DNA from 4 places in the Kitasatospora sp. NBC_01246 genome. Region 4 is predicted to be linked to each of the others. Evidence: riboswitches for the same ligand, from Rfam matches in the RefSeq annotation. Region 4 holds a riboswitch; each other region holds the start of a gene.
What was found. Region 4 has a riboswitch for cobalamin ahead of OG618_RS08990 (HoxN/HupN/NixA family nickel/cobalt transporter). Riboswitches for the same ligand answer to the same signal wherever they lie in the genome.
Positions count from the first base shown of each region.

Region 1: another riboswitch for cobalamin. It lies ahead of OG618_RS36375 (CoA-acylating methylmalonate-semialdehyde dehydrogenase); the one in region 4 lies ahead of OG618_RS08990 (HoxN/HupN/NixA family nickel/cobalt transporter).
Region 2: another riboswitch for cobalamin. It lies ahead of OG618_RS36350 (peptidase); the one in region 4 lies ahead of OG618_RS08990 (HoxN/HupN/NixA family nickel/cobalt transporter).
Region 3: another riboswitch for cobalamin. It lies ahead of metE (5-methyltetrahydropteroyltriglutamate--homocysteine S-methyltransferase); the one in region 4 lies ahead of OG618_RS08990 (HoxN/HupN/NixA family nickel/cobalt transporter).

Region 1 is NZ_CP108484.1:8,649,155-8,652,452, forward strand. It holds gene OG618_RS36370 (acyl-CoA dehydrogenase family protein) at 1-164, opposite strand, end outside; gene OG618_RS36375 (CoA-acylating methylmalonate-semialdehyde dehydrogenase) at 170-1,669, opposite strand; cobalamin riboswitch at 1,881-2,073, opposite strand; gene OG618_RS36380 (ATP-binding protein) at 2,155-3,298, opposite strand, start outside.
Region 2 is NZ_CP108484.1:8,643,560-8,646,857, forward strand. It holds gene OG618_RS36345 (flagellar hook-length control protein FliK) at 1-332, opposite strand, end outside; gene OG618_RS36350 (peptidase) at 367-1,434, opposite strand; cobalamin riboswitch at 1,535-1,683, opposite strand; gene OG618_RS36355 (enoyl-CoA hydratase) at 1,881-2,660, opposite strand; gene mmsB (3-hydroxyisobutyrate dehydrogenase) at 2,657-3,298, opposite strand, start outside.
Region 3 is NZ_CP108484.1:1,889,168-1,892,465, reverse strand. It holds gene OG618_RS08075 (MarR family winged helix-turn-helix transcriptional regulator) at 1-37, shown strand, start outside; gene OG618_RS08070 (CopD family protein) at 131-412, shown strand; gene cobF (precorrin-6A synthase (deacetylating)) at 375-1,133, opposite strand; gene OG618_RS08060 (hypothetical protein) at 1,285-1,407, opposite strand; cobalamin riboswitch at 1,496-1,719, shown strand; gene metE (5-methyltetrahydropteroyltriglutamate--homocysteine S-methyltransferase) at 1,858-3,298, shown strand, end outside.
Region 4 is NZ_CP108484.1:2,088,039-2,091,336, reverse strand. It holds gene OG618_RS09005 (RNA polymerase sigma factor) at 1-197, shown strand, start outside; gene OG618_RS09000 (SRPBCC family protein) at 194-673, shown strand; partial or broken gene OG618_RS08995 (ArsR/SmtB family transcription factor) at 856-1,194, opposite strand; cobalamin riboswitch at 1,276-1,467, shown strand; gene OG618_RS08990 (HoxN/HupN/NixA family nickel/cobalt transporter) at 1,501-2,676, shown strand; gene rpmG (50S ribosomal protein L33) at 2,790-2,954, opposite strand.

The DNA.
Region 1 (3,298 bases), 6.6 Mb from region 4:
TACACACCGGCCAGGCCCACGTCCGCCGCCTTGCGCAGCACCTCGACCGGGAAGTGCTTGTCCCGGTCCCATGCCACCGCGTGCGGGGCGAGGTACTCGTCGGCGAAGGCCCGGGTCGCCTTCGCGATGGCGCGCTGGTCGTCCGTCAGGTCACCTGCGTGCACCGTACTCATCCCATCGTCGGCATGGTGAAGCTCGCGCCCTCCTTGACCCCGGAGGGCCAGCGCGAGGTGACGGTGCGGGTGCGGGTGTAGAAGCGGATCGAGTCGGGGCCGTGCTGGTTGAGGTCGCCGAAGCCGGATCGCTTCCAGCCGCCGAAGGTGTGGTAAGCGATCGGCACCGGGATCGGCACGTTGACCCCGACCATGCCGGTGTTCACCCGGCGGGCGAAGTCCCGGGCGGTGTCGCCGTCCCGGGTGTAGATGGCCACGCCGTTGCCGAACTCGTGCTCACTCGGCAGCCGCAGCGCCTCCTCGTAGTCAGCGGCGCGGACCACGGCCAGGACCGGGCCGAAGATCTCCTCCCGGTAGATCCGCATGCCGGGAGTGACCCGGTCGAACAGCGAGGCACCGAGGAAGTAGCCGTCCTCGTGGCCGGACAGGCGGAAGTCCCTTCCGTCCAAGACGAGTTCGGCTCCCTCCTGGACCCCGAGGTCCAGGTAGTCGCGGACGCGCTCCAGGGCGTCGCGGCCGACCAGCGGACCGAAGTCGGCCGCCGGGTCGTCCGAGCGGCCGACCTTCAACGCGGCGATCCGCTCGACCAGCTTCGCCACCAGGGCGTCCGCCGTCTCGTCCCCGACCGGGACGGCGACCGAGATCGCCATGCAGCGTTCACCGGCCGAGCCGTAGCCGGCGCCGACGAGGGCGTCGGCGGCCTGGTCGAGATCGGCATCCGGCATCACGATCATGTGGTTCTTCGCTCCGCCGAAGCACTGGGCGCGCTTGCCGTGCGCTGCCGCGGTGGCGTAGACGTACTGGGCGATCGGGGTCGAGCCGACGAAGCCGAGCGCCTCGACCCGGGGGTCCTCCAGCAGCGTGTCCACGGCCTCCTTGTCGCCGTTGACGACGTTGAGCACGCCCGGGGGAAGCCCCGCTTCGAGGAAGAGCTCGGCCAGGCGCAGCGGCACCGAGGGGTCGCGCTCGGAGGGCTTGAGGACGAAGGCGTTGCCGCAGGCCAGCGCGGGCGCGGCCTTCCAGAGCGGGATCATCGCCGGAAAGTTGAACGGCGTGATGCCCGCGACCACGCCGAGCGGCTGGCGCATCGAGTAGACGTCGATTCCGGTGCCGGCGTTGTCGCTGAACTCGCCTTTCAGCAGGTGCGGGATCCCGGCGGCGAACTCCACGACCTCCAGGCCGCGCTGGATGTCGCCGTGGGCGTCGGCCACGGTCTTGCCGTGCTCGGCGGACAGCAGCCGGGCCAGCTCCTCCTTCTCCTGCTCGACCAGCTGCAGGAAGCGCAGCAGCACCCGCGCCCGCCGCTGCGGGTTCCAGGCGGCCCACTCGGGCTGGGCCTGCGCGGCGTCGGCGATCACCGCCTCGACCTCGGCCCGGTCGGCCAGCGGCACCCGGGCCTGTACCCGGCCGGTGTTGGGGTCGTACACGTCGGCGAAGCGCCCGGACGTCCCGGCGATGCGCTTGCCGCCGACGAAATGGGTCAGTTCACGAACCATCGGTTCCTTCTCTCATCGTGGATGGGGAGAGGAGGAATGGAGAGACCACCGCCGCCGTCCGGGCACACGGTCGTGCGCGCCTACGGCGGTCCGGCGGTTGACGTCACCGTCGGGGGCGGAGTTGTACCCCGACGGTCAGCACGGCAGGGCAAGGGGCAGCGAAACGGGAAAGGCGGCCCGGAGTCATGCGTGTCGTCTCCATCCTCGTGGAAAGCACGGACCACCCGCGGCCGGTATCCTGACTCCCGGATCCACGCCCGCCCCCAGGCCTTCCCGGCTGGCTGCCAGTGGCCGTCATCCACGAGGACGAACTCCCCGGTCACAGTGGCGGGACCGTGCCGGACTCACACCGGCTTCCCTGACACCGCGGACCTGGCATCGACCATATAGTTGGACGTCCTAGTAAGTCCAGAGGCCCGGGCGCCGCGGCGCGCCCTGGGAATCCCCGCCACTGCGACCGAGGGCGACCGCCGACCCGGGCCGCCTCAGGTGCGCCCGTAGCGGACCGCCTGGTCGGCGAACTCCCGGGCCATCTCCTCGGTCACGGTCGGCCGGGTGCGCCGGATGGCGTCCAGGTAGTCCTCGGTGCCGGGTTCGGTGCGTTCCCCCGTGTCGAGGGTGTGCTCGAAGACGGCCTGGGCGACCGCCATGGCGACCTGCCGGATGTCGGCGGGGGTGAAGCCGCTGCTGGCGCCGGCCAGCACAGCCGTGTCGGCCGCCGTGCCCGTCCTGGCGGTGTAGCCGGCCCAGAGGGCGTTGCGGGCCTCGTGGTCCGGCGGCCCCACCGGCAGGACGTAGTCGAACCGGCCGTGGCGCAGGAACGCCGGGTCCAGGGCGGCCACCGAGTTGGTGGCGCAGACGAGCAGTCGGCCCTCCCGGTCGCGGAACCGCACGATCGACTTGAGGAGCTCGTTGACCACGCCTACCGACGCGGGATCGGCGAGGCTGCGGGTGCCGGCGACCTCCTCGACTTCGTCGATGAAGACCAGCACGTGGTCCAGCTGCGCCATCTCCTCGAAGCGGCGGCCGAGCCCCGTGGCGAGCCCGTCCTCCGAAGCGATCCGCGAGGGGAAGAACTCTACGAACGGCCAGCCGAGCCGGCCGGCCACGGCCTTGGCGAAGGTGCTCTTGCCCGTGCCCGGCGGGCCGAACAGCACGACCGCGCGCGGCGGTTCCACCCCGTGGGCGTCCGCGAGTTCGGGATTGGCCAGCGGCAGCACCAGTCGCCGTTCGATGAGCCGCTTCTCGTCGGCCATCCCCGTGAGCTGCCCCCAGAGGCGGGCCTCGGGCACCACCGCGCCCAGCGAGGCCAGCACCGTCGTGCCCTGGCCGGTCACCGCCTGCGGTTTCTCGAAGTAGGTGAGCCCCCGGTGAGGACGGAACCCGGAGTTGCCCAGCGCCGCGGCGCCGGTCTCCTCCTCGGGCAGCAGGGCCGCGACGACTCGCGCCCCGGCATCCTGCAGTCGGTGCTCCAGCGCGGACAGCAGCGCCGTCCCCAGCCCGAGGTTCCGCCAGGCGGGGTGCAGCGCGATCCGCAGCACCCAGGCCCGGTCCCCGTCCACCCGGCCCACCGCCGTGCCCACCAGACGCCCGTCGGCCACCGCGACGACGCTCGGATTCTGCGCCTGC
Region 2 (3,298 bases), 6.6 Mb from region 4:
CCGGTCGGGTTGGTGCAGGTGGCGGGAAGTGCGTTGATCTTGCAGACGAAGCCCGGGAAGCGGGGGTGGAAGGCGTACGAGAACCCGGCGCCGGTGAGCGCGGCGAGCCCGCTGGCGGGGTCGCCGGGGGCGCAGCCGGTCTCGATGCCGCCGCCGACGGCGGTGAAGTCGACCACGACGGTGACGCCGGTGGTTCCGCTGCAGGCCGCCGCCTGGGCCTGCGGGGCCTGGCCGGCGGAGACGCCGAGCAGGCCGGCGGTGAGGGCCGCCGCGGCGGCGATCGACCCGAGCATCCGGCGGACGGGGCGGGACGGGGTGAGGGTGTCGGTCATCGGAACTCTCCTCGTGGGATCAGGGTTCGGCGTCTCAGCGGGTGGCCGGGGCCGGGCAGGCGAGGGTGGGGGCGCTGGGGCGGGACCCGGCGGCGGAGAGGGTGGCCAGCGGGGTGCCCGCCAGGCCGAGAACGGCCTGCGCGGTGGCCCGGGCGCCGTTGCCGGCGTTGAAGCCCGACGCGTCGTAGGCGACCGCGCCGCGCACCGCCGGGTCGGCGGAGCAGCCCTGCTGGAACTTCACCAGCCGGCTCCAGCCCTTGAGGCCGGCACCGAGGCGCCCACCGGAGAGCAGTGCCTGGGTGGCCAGGCCGGTGGTGTTGGCGTTGGAGGCGGTCGCGCCGGCGGCCGCGAAGCCGCCGTCGGCGTTCTGGTGCGTGGTCAGCCAGCCGAGGCCCGCGTTCGCCTCGGCGTTGCGGCCGTTGACGGCGAGCGCCTGGACGGCGAGGGCGGTGGCGTCGGCGTCACTGGTGCAGGTGGGCTGGCCGAAGGCGACCGGGTAACCGCCGTCCGCGCACTGGCTGTTCGCCAGGAAGTCGACGGCCGCGGCGGGAGCGTCGCCGGGGGTGCGGTGCAGGGCGATCAGGGCGAGGGACTGGCCGAAGGCGTTGCTGTAGTCGCCCCACTGCGAGCGGTCGGAGAACCGTCCTTCGGCGGTCTGCAGCGAGCGCAGCCGGGCTGGCAGGTCGACGCCCCCGAAGGATGCCGGGTTCCCACCGCGCACCTCGACGGCGAGCAGCAGCTTCGCGGTGGCGCCCGCGTAGGCCTCGGTGGCGCCGTCGCCGAGGTAGCCGGAGATGATCTCGGGCTTCGCCAGCCAGGCGGTGGCCTTCGCGGCGGCCTCGTCGGAGCTGTGCGAGGCGGCGAAGGCCAGCACGGCATCGACGGTCAGACCCTGGTCGGGGTAGGCGGTGCCGTTGAAGACGGACTCGAAGTGGTCGCCGTCCACGAGCTGGCGGGCCAGCCAGCCGCCAGCGGCGGCGTCGGGACGAACGGTCCGGGAGGACGTCGTTTCGGCGTGGGCGGCGGTGGCCACCGGGAGCGCGGTGGCGAGCGCCAGGGCGGGTATCGCGAGCAGACCGAGGGTGCGGCGGAGCGTGGGCATGAGTGCCTTTCCGGGCCTGGACGCAGGGGCCCGGAGGACGCCGGGCAGCACGCCGGGCAGCCCTCGGAGCTCCGGCCCGCAGACCACGACGGGAGGAGGGGACGACACATCCCCGCCGACGGGTACTCGGGCTCGCCGCCGACATGCCGTCGGCGGCCTACCGTTGCGGGTCAGCGCCGGATTCGGACCGGACTTCCCCCGTCGACGGAGTCACAACGTGACGGCTCATCATGGCGAAATGGAAAAGATCGGGTCAAGGGATCGTGCGTCACATCACGCAGGCACCACCGGGTTCCGCCGGCACACTCCGCCTGCCCGACGGGACCGCAGCGGACCGGGCCCGCGAGCGCAAAGGGCTGGATCACGGACACCTACCTGCTCCGGCGGTCCGAGAGCTGACGGGCGGTGCGCCGCCCCGGACGAGGGGCGGCGCACGGCGGGCGCCGTCAGCGGTTGCGGAACTCCGGCGGGCGCTTCTCCGAGAAAGCCGCCATGCCCTCCTTCTGATCAGCCGTCGCGAAGACGGCGTGGAAGAGGCGGCGTTCGAAGCGGACGCCCTCGGCGAGGGTCGTCTCGTACGACCGGTTGACGGCCTCCTTGAGCATGATCGCCGCCGGGGTGGACATCGCCGCGACGGTCTCGGCGGTGGCCAGGGCCTCGGCCAGCAGCTGGTCGGCGGGGACGATGCGGGAGACCAGTCCGGCCCGCTCCGCCTCCTCGGCGCCCATCGTCCGGCCGGTCAGACAGAGTTCCATGGCCTTCGCCTTGCCGACGGCCCGGGTCAGCCGCTGCGAGCCGCCGATGCCCGGGATGACGCCGAGCTTGATCTCCGGCTGCCCGAACTTCGCGGTGTCCGCCGCCAGCAGGACGTCGCACATCATCGCCAACTCGCAGCCCCCGCCCAGCGCGTAGCCGGCGACGGCCGCCACCACCGGCTTGCGCAGGGTGGCGAAGCGGTCCCAGGCGGCGAACCAGTTGCCGAGGTAGGCGTCGACGAAGTCGAGCGACTGCATCTCCTTGATGTCGGCGCCGGCCGCGAAGGCCTTCTCCGAGCCGGTGACCACCAGGCAGCCGATGTCCGGGTCCCGGTCGAACTCCGTCGCCGCGGAGACGACTTCGCTCATCAGGAGCGTGTTGAGCGCGTTGAGCGCCTTCGGCCGGTCGAGCGTGATCAGCCCCACCCGGCCCCTGCGCTCGACCAGGATCGTCTCGTGGGTCTCGGTCACTTGCCGCCCTCCCTCAAAGTGGTGATGATCGCCGAGAAGTCCAGGCCCGCACCCTCGTCCGCCGCGAAGTCCGCGTACAACTGCGCCGCTCTGCGACCGAGCTCGGTCGGCAGGCCCGCTGCGTCGGCGGCCCCGGCGGCCAGTCCGAGGTCCTTGGCCATCAGCGCGGAGGCGAACCCGGCCGCGTACTCGCGGTTCGCCGGACTGGCCGGCACCGGCCCGGGGACCGGACAGTTACTGGTGAGCGCCCAGCACTGGCCGGAGGCCGTCGAGGCGACGTCGAACAGCGCCTGGTGGCTGAGCCCCAGACTCTCCCCGAGCACGAACGCCTCGCTGACCGCGATCATCGAGATGCCGAGGATCATGTTGTTGCAGATCTTCGCCGCCTGCCCCGCACCGGGCGCGCCGCAGTGCACCACCTTGCGGCCCATCGCCTCCAGAACCGGGCGGGCGCTCTCGAAGTGCTCCTTCTCCGCGCCGACCATGAAGGTGAGGCTCGCGGCCGTCGCGCCGACCACCCCGCCGGAGACCGGCGCGTCCACCACGCGGTGCCCGGCGTCCACCGCGAGATCGTGCACCGCCCTGGCATCCGCGACGTCGATCGTCGAGCAGTCGACGAAGAGCGTTCCCGGGCGGGC
Region 3 (3,298 bases), 200 kb from region 4:
CGGCCGGGACGGCGGCGGGGCCCCGGCCGGTTCGTAGCCGTCCCGCCTCACCAGGTGAAACGGGCGCCGCGCGCCACTGATCGGTCACCCCGGCCGCCTCGGCGACGGGGCCGGCCTGCTCTGGGCCGAGATGTGGCGCCGCTTCAGTCCGGTCGCGATGATCTGCGTCGGCGCGGTCACCGTCGCCGGCCTCCGGCTCGGCTGGAAGCACGTCGGCGCGGTCTCCCCGCTCTGGACCACCGGCTACGGCACCGCCCTGCTGGTCAAGATCCTGCTGGTCGTCGGCCTGGTCACCGCGGGCGCCTTCAACCAGTTCCGGCTGAGGCCCCGAATCGCCCGGGCCCCGGGCCGGTCGGCCCGGGGGCGGGTGTGGGTCAGCTCCCGGAGCGGCGGAGGAGGTAGGTGTCCATGATCCAGCCCTTGCGTTCGCGGGCCTCGTCGCGGAGCGCGCGGATCCGGGGGGCGGTTTCGGCGAGGGGGCCGGAGACGAGGATCTCGTCCGGGGTGCCCAGGTAGGCGCCGTAGAAGATCTCCAGCCCCTCGGGATCGATCCCGGTGAACGCGGCCCGCCCGTCCAGCATCACCACCACGTCGTCCACCTGCTCGGGGAAGCCCTCGGCGAGACGGCGGCCGGTGGTGATCTGCAGCGGGCGGCCGACCCGGGTCAGGGTGGTGCGGTGCCGGGCGGCGAGCGCCGAGACGCTGCTGATGCCCGGGACCACCTCGTACCCGAAGGTGGCGCCGCCGCGGGCCAGGACCTCGTCGATCACGGCGATGACGCTGTCGTAGAGGCTCGGGTCGCCCCAGACCAGGAACGCGCCGGTCTCCTCCGGGCCGAGGTGCTCGGCGACCAGCCGCTCGACCAGGTCGGCCCGGCGGGTGCGCCAGTCGTCCACGGCCGCGGTGTACGCCGGGGTGGCGCGGTCCCGCTCGGCGTCCGCGACCTCGATGACGCGGTGGCCGGGGCGGCCGTGCTCGGTCAGCAGTTGCCGGCGCAGCCGGATGAGGTCCTGCCGTTCCTCGTTCTTGTCGAGGATGAAGAAGACGTCGGTGCGGGCGAGGGCCTTGACCGCCTGCAGGGTGAGGTGGTCGGGATCGCCCGCCCCGATGCCGATGAGGAAGATGTGCCGCATGACAGTGATTGTGCCGTGCGGCTGCCCGTCCGCCGGGCGCGGCCGGTCCCGGGCGAACCGCCGGGTGGGCCGCGGGCGACCGGTCCGGTGGCACTGTGACGTCATGCACGCGCCCCTGACCCGGCCTTTCGGCCGTCGCCATGGCGGGCCGTCATGTTCTGGCTCCGCCGTCGGGGGTAGCCGGCACGGCGTGCGCGGCGGCGAGCACCTTGGCCGGGGTGACCAGCACGTCCTTCGTGACGCGCTCGTCCTCGACCACCGCCTCGACCACCACCTGAACTGCCCGGGCGGCCGGGGGCCGCCGGGGCCGTCCCGGCCATCCGCGATCCGGACAATCACTGACGCGCCGCCGGTGATGGGCCTAGGGTGGGCGGTGCAGTCGGTTCGCCGTGTCCTCCAGCCACGGCGTCGCAAGAGGGAACCCGGTGGGAATCCGGGACTGCCCCGCAGCGGTGAGTGGGAACGACCGCCGTCACACGCACTGGGCCCAGCCGGGCCCGGGAAGCGACGGCCAGTAGGTGTCCGGCCTGGAAGCCAGGCGGACGCGCCCGCGAGTCCGAAGACCTGCCACTGCCCGCGTGCACCCCGCACGCGGTGATCTCGGTGACCTCGAGGGCGGGTCGGCGGAGCGGGCGGGCCCACCCCGGTGCCGTGCCCCCACTGCCGTACCTCCACGCCGTCGTGCTCTCCCGGGATCGCAGCGCGACTCGCGAAGGAGAGTTCCGTGTCACCGAGTTCCACCACCCCGCAGGCCACCGTGTACGGCTACCCGAGGCAGGGTGCCGACCGGGAGCTGAAGAAGGCCGTCGAGGGGTACTGGGCGGGCCGCGTCGACGCCGCCGCCCTGCACGCCACCGCCGCCGTCCTGCGCCGCGCCAACTGGCGGCAGCTGGCCGACGCGGGCATCACCGAAGTCCCCACCGGCGACTTCTCGCTCTACGACCACGTCCTGGACACCACGGTCGCGGTCGGCGCCATCCCGGCCCGCCACCGCGCCGCCGTCGACACCGACCCGCTGGACGGCTACTTCGCCATGGCGCGCGGCACCCAGGACGTCGCACCGCTGGAGATGACCAAGTGGTTCGACACCAACTACCACTACCTCGTACCGGAGTTGGGCCCGGACACGGTCTTCGCCGCGAACTCCGCCAAGCCGGTCTCCGAACTGCGTGAGGCGCTCGGCCTCGGCCACCGCCCCCGGCCCGTGCTGGTCGGACCGCTGACCTACCTGCTGCTCGCCAAGCCCGCCCCCGGCGTGGCCGCCGACTTCCGGCCGGTCACCCTGCTGGACCGGCTGCTGCCCGTCTACGCGGAACTCCTCGCCGACCTGCGGGCCGCCGGCGCCGACTGGGTCCAGCTGGACGAGCCCGCGCTCGTCCAGGACCGCACCCCGGCCGAACTGAACGCCGCCACCCGCGTCTACCGCGAGCTCGGTGCGCTCACCGACCGCCCGCAACTGCTGGTCACCAGCTACTTCGACCGGCTCGGCGAGGCCCTGCCCGTCCTGGCCAAGGCCCCGATCGAGGGCATCGGCCTGGACTTCACCGGCCCCGGCGCCGCCAACCTCGACGACCTCGCCGCCGTCGGCGGAGTGCCCGGCAAGCGCCTGGTGGCGGGTGTGGTGGACGGCCGCAACATCTGGATCAACAACCTGGAGAAGTCCCTCGCCACCCTCGGCACGTTGCTCGGCCTGGCGGACCGGGTCGACGTCGCACCGTCCTGCTCGCTGCTGCACGTCCCGCTCGACGCCGACCTGGAGCGCGACCTCGACCCGCAGGTCGCCCGCTGGCTCGCCTTCGCCCGTCAGAAGTCCACCGAGGTCGCCACCCTGGCCCGCGGCCTGGCCCACGGCACCGACACCATCGCGGCCCAACTGGCCGCCAACCGGGCCGACCTGGCCTCCCGCGCCGGCTCGGCGCTGACCCGCGACCCGGCCGTCCGGGCCCGGGTCGCCGCCACCGCCCCCGAGGACGCCCGCCGCGCCCCGGCCTACCCCGAGCGCGCCGAGGCGCAGCGGGCCCGGCTCGGCCTGCCGCTGCTGCCGACCACCACCATCGGCTCCTTCCCGCAGACCACCGAACTGCGCACCGCCCGCGCCGACCTGCGCGCCGGCCGCATCGACGACGGAACCTACCGGGACCGGATGCGGGCCGAGGTCCGCGAGG
Region 4 (3,298 bases):
GCGACCCGCAGCTGGCCACCGACATCCAGGACGTCCTCGCCCGGCTGACGCCGGAGCACCGCGCCGTGCTGGTGCTGCGCGACCTGGAGGGGCTCGACGAGCGGTCCACCGCAGAACTGCTGGGCGTGGCACCCGGCACCGTGAAGTCCCGGCTCTCCCGGGCCCGGCTCGGCTTTCGAAGGGCGTGGCAGCAGTGAGCGCACCGACCCCCTGGCCGACGGCGGCCTTCGACCCGGTCCGCCGGCTGCATGTGATCGCCGCCGTCACCCCCGGCGCCGCCGTCCGGGAGGCGCTGATCGACGCGCCGTTCGAGCGGGTCTGGGCGGCCGCGGCCGACCTGGAGGAGGGGCTCCCGCGCTGGCTGCCGGACATCCGGTCGGTCCGCGTGGCCGGGAGCCCGGCGGACGGTCGCACCGAGGCGCTGGTGACCGGCCACACCCGACTGCGGGCCCGTTTCGACGTCGAGCTGACGCCCGGGTGGTGCCTGATGCGCAGCCGCTTCCTGCTGGGCGGGATGGCGGCCCGCGCCGAGGCCGGAGGCACCCGCTTCGCCTTCCTCGGCGCGTTCCGGCTCCCCGGCGCGGGTCTGCTCGACCGGGCCCTGCGGCCCGCGACGGACCCGCTGGCCCGGCGCTCGCTGGAGCGCTTCGAACGGCTGGTGCGGGAGGGGTGAGGCGGGCCCCGGGCGCGACGGCCCGGGGCGCCCGGGGCGGTGTTCCGCGCGCGCAGCCGGTCAGCCGGGAGTCGGCCAGCCGGTCAGCCGGCCGCGGCGGCCCGGGGTGCGGAGGGCTCGCCGCCGGTGGCGTCGCTCCCGGTGGCGGGCTCGCCGTGCTCGTGGTGGTCCGCGGCGGCGCACTCGTCGAGGAGGGGGCGCAGGGCCTCGTCCACGAGCCGGTAGCGCACCACCCGGCCGTCCTTGTCGCCGGTGACCACACCCGCGGTGCGCAGCAGCCGCAGCGCCTGCGAGACGGCCGGGTCGCGCATGCCGGTGGCGACCGCCAGGTCGGTGACGGCGAGCGGCCCGGCCCGGTGCAGGGCGAGCAGCAGGGCGAGCCGCCCCGGGTCGGCGAGCAGCGAGAACCGCTCGGCCCAGGACCGGACGTGCCCGGGGTCGCCGATCGCGGCGATGGCCTCGCAGACCCGGTGCCCGTCGATGGTGCGGTGGCCCGCGCGGTCGGCCGGTACGAGATGCATGCGGACATTGTTGCAGCCCGTGGCTGTGATCCTGGACACCTGCGCAGGTGCGCAGCCTTGCAAGGGTGAGGTGCGGCCCCCTACGGTGTTGCCCGCCGTGGTGTTCGGGAAGACCGGTGACGGACCCTCAGGGTCCGGAGTCCGGAGCGGCCCTCGCCACTGTGATCGGGGGAGTCGTCCGTATCCACGACGCCACTGGGCGCCTCGCGCGCCTGGGAAGGCGGATCCGGAAGCCCCGTCAGCCAGGAGACCGGCCACGGCATCTCACGAACGTCTTTCCACGAGGTGCTGGAGCGTGATCCGAAGATGACCCTGCCCGAAACCGCCGCTGCTCCCGCGGCGTCCTCCGCCCTGCCGAGCTTCCGCTGGCGGCGCGAGGACACCCTCCGCACGGCCGGGTTGATGGGGGTGATCCTGGCCATGCACGTAGTGGCGTTCGGGACGCTGATCTTCCTGGTCGCCCCGGAGAAGTACGAGGTCGGTACCCAGGTCTTCGGGGTGGGCCTGGGCATCACCGCCTACACCCTCGGCATGCGGCACGCCTTCGACGCCGACCACATCGCGGTGATCGACAACACCACCCGCAAGCTCATGGCGGACGGCAAGCGGCCCGTCTCGGTGGGCTTCTGGTTCGCGCTCGGCCACTCCTCGATGGTGGTCCTGATGGCCGCCCTGGTGGCGGGCGGCGCCCAGCTGGCCAACACGCTGATGGACGACGAGTCCACCACCCACCAGTGGCTCGGTGTGGTCGGCACCTCCGCGTCCGGTGTCTTCCTCTACCTGATCGGCGCGCTCAACCTGGCGGCGCTGTTCGGCATCCTCAAGGTGTTCCGGTCGATGCGGGCCGGTCGGTTCGACGAGGCGGAGCTGGAGGAGCACCTCAACTCGCGCGGTCTGATGGCCCGGGTGCTGAACCGGGCGACCCGCTCGATCACGCGGCCCGGCCAGATGTTCCCGGTCGGCATGGTGCTCGGCCTCGGCTTCGACACCGCGACCGAGGTGACCCTGATGGTGATGGCCGGCTCCGGCGCGGCCGCCGGGCTGCCCTGGTACGCGATCGTCTGCCTGCCGCTGCTGTTCGCGTCCGGGATGAGCCTGTTCGACACGCTGGACGGGACGTTCATGAACTTCGCGTACCAGTGGGCGTTCTCCAACCCGGTGCGCAAGGTGTACTACAACCTGACCATCACCGGGCTGTCGATCGCGGTGGCGTTCATCATCGGCACCATCGAGCTGGTCGCCGTGCTGCACGAGAAGCTGGACCTCACCGACCCGGTCAGCGGCTGGATCGCGGACATCTCGCTGGACAACGTCGGCTACGCGATCGTCGGGCTGTTCGTGGTGGTCTGGGGGGCGGCTATCGCCTACTGGCGCCTCGCCGGCGTCGAACAGCGCTGGAGCCCGAAGCCGGTGGTACCGGCCGACGGGGTGCCCGCCCAGGGGGCGGCGGCCGACGAGGCCGCCGGGGTCATCACCAAGTAGTCGGCCCCGACGGCCCCCGGCACCGCGGTGTCACGAGGCGGCGCCCACCCGGTCCGTTCGGGTGGGCGCCGCCTCGCCGTGGTCCGCGGGCCCTGCCGGGCCCACGGGGGAGGTCAGCGCTCCTCGCGGAAGTCGACGTGCCGGCGCGCGACCGGGTCGTACTTGCGCAGCACCAGCCGGTCGGCGTCGGTGCGGCGGTTCTTGCGGGTCACATAGGTGAAGCCGGTCTCGGCCGTGGACCTGAGCTTGACGACGGGGCGCAGTTCGCTGCGGGCCATGGTTCTCCTCCTCCGAGGGGTGGGCGGTGGGGAAACGGCTTTCGCCGAAATGGAAGTCGTTTTCACGGGGTCCAACACGGCCTCCGCCCCGCCCATTCCCCGGCGGGCGGTGGAGGCGCTGGTCGGCCGCGCGACCGCGTACGCGCCGGGGCTCGTCGGGCGGCGCACGCTCCCGCCGGCGGCTCCGGTCGTTCCGGTCCGCCGCCCGCACCGTCCGTTCGGGTGCGCGGCCGGTCGACCGGCCGCGCACCCCGGCGCCGGGGGCCGCGCCGGGGGCCGACGCCGCACCGGCGGACCGGCCGGGTGTCCGACCAGGGCCGTCCTGGTCCGGTCGGATCCGCTCG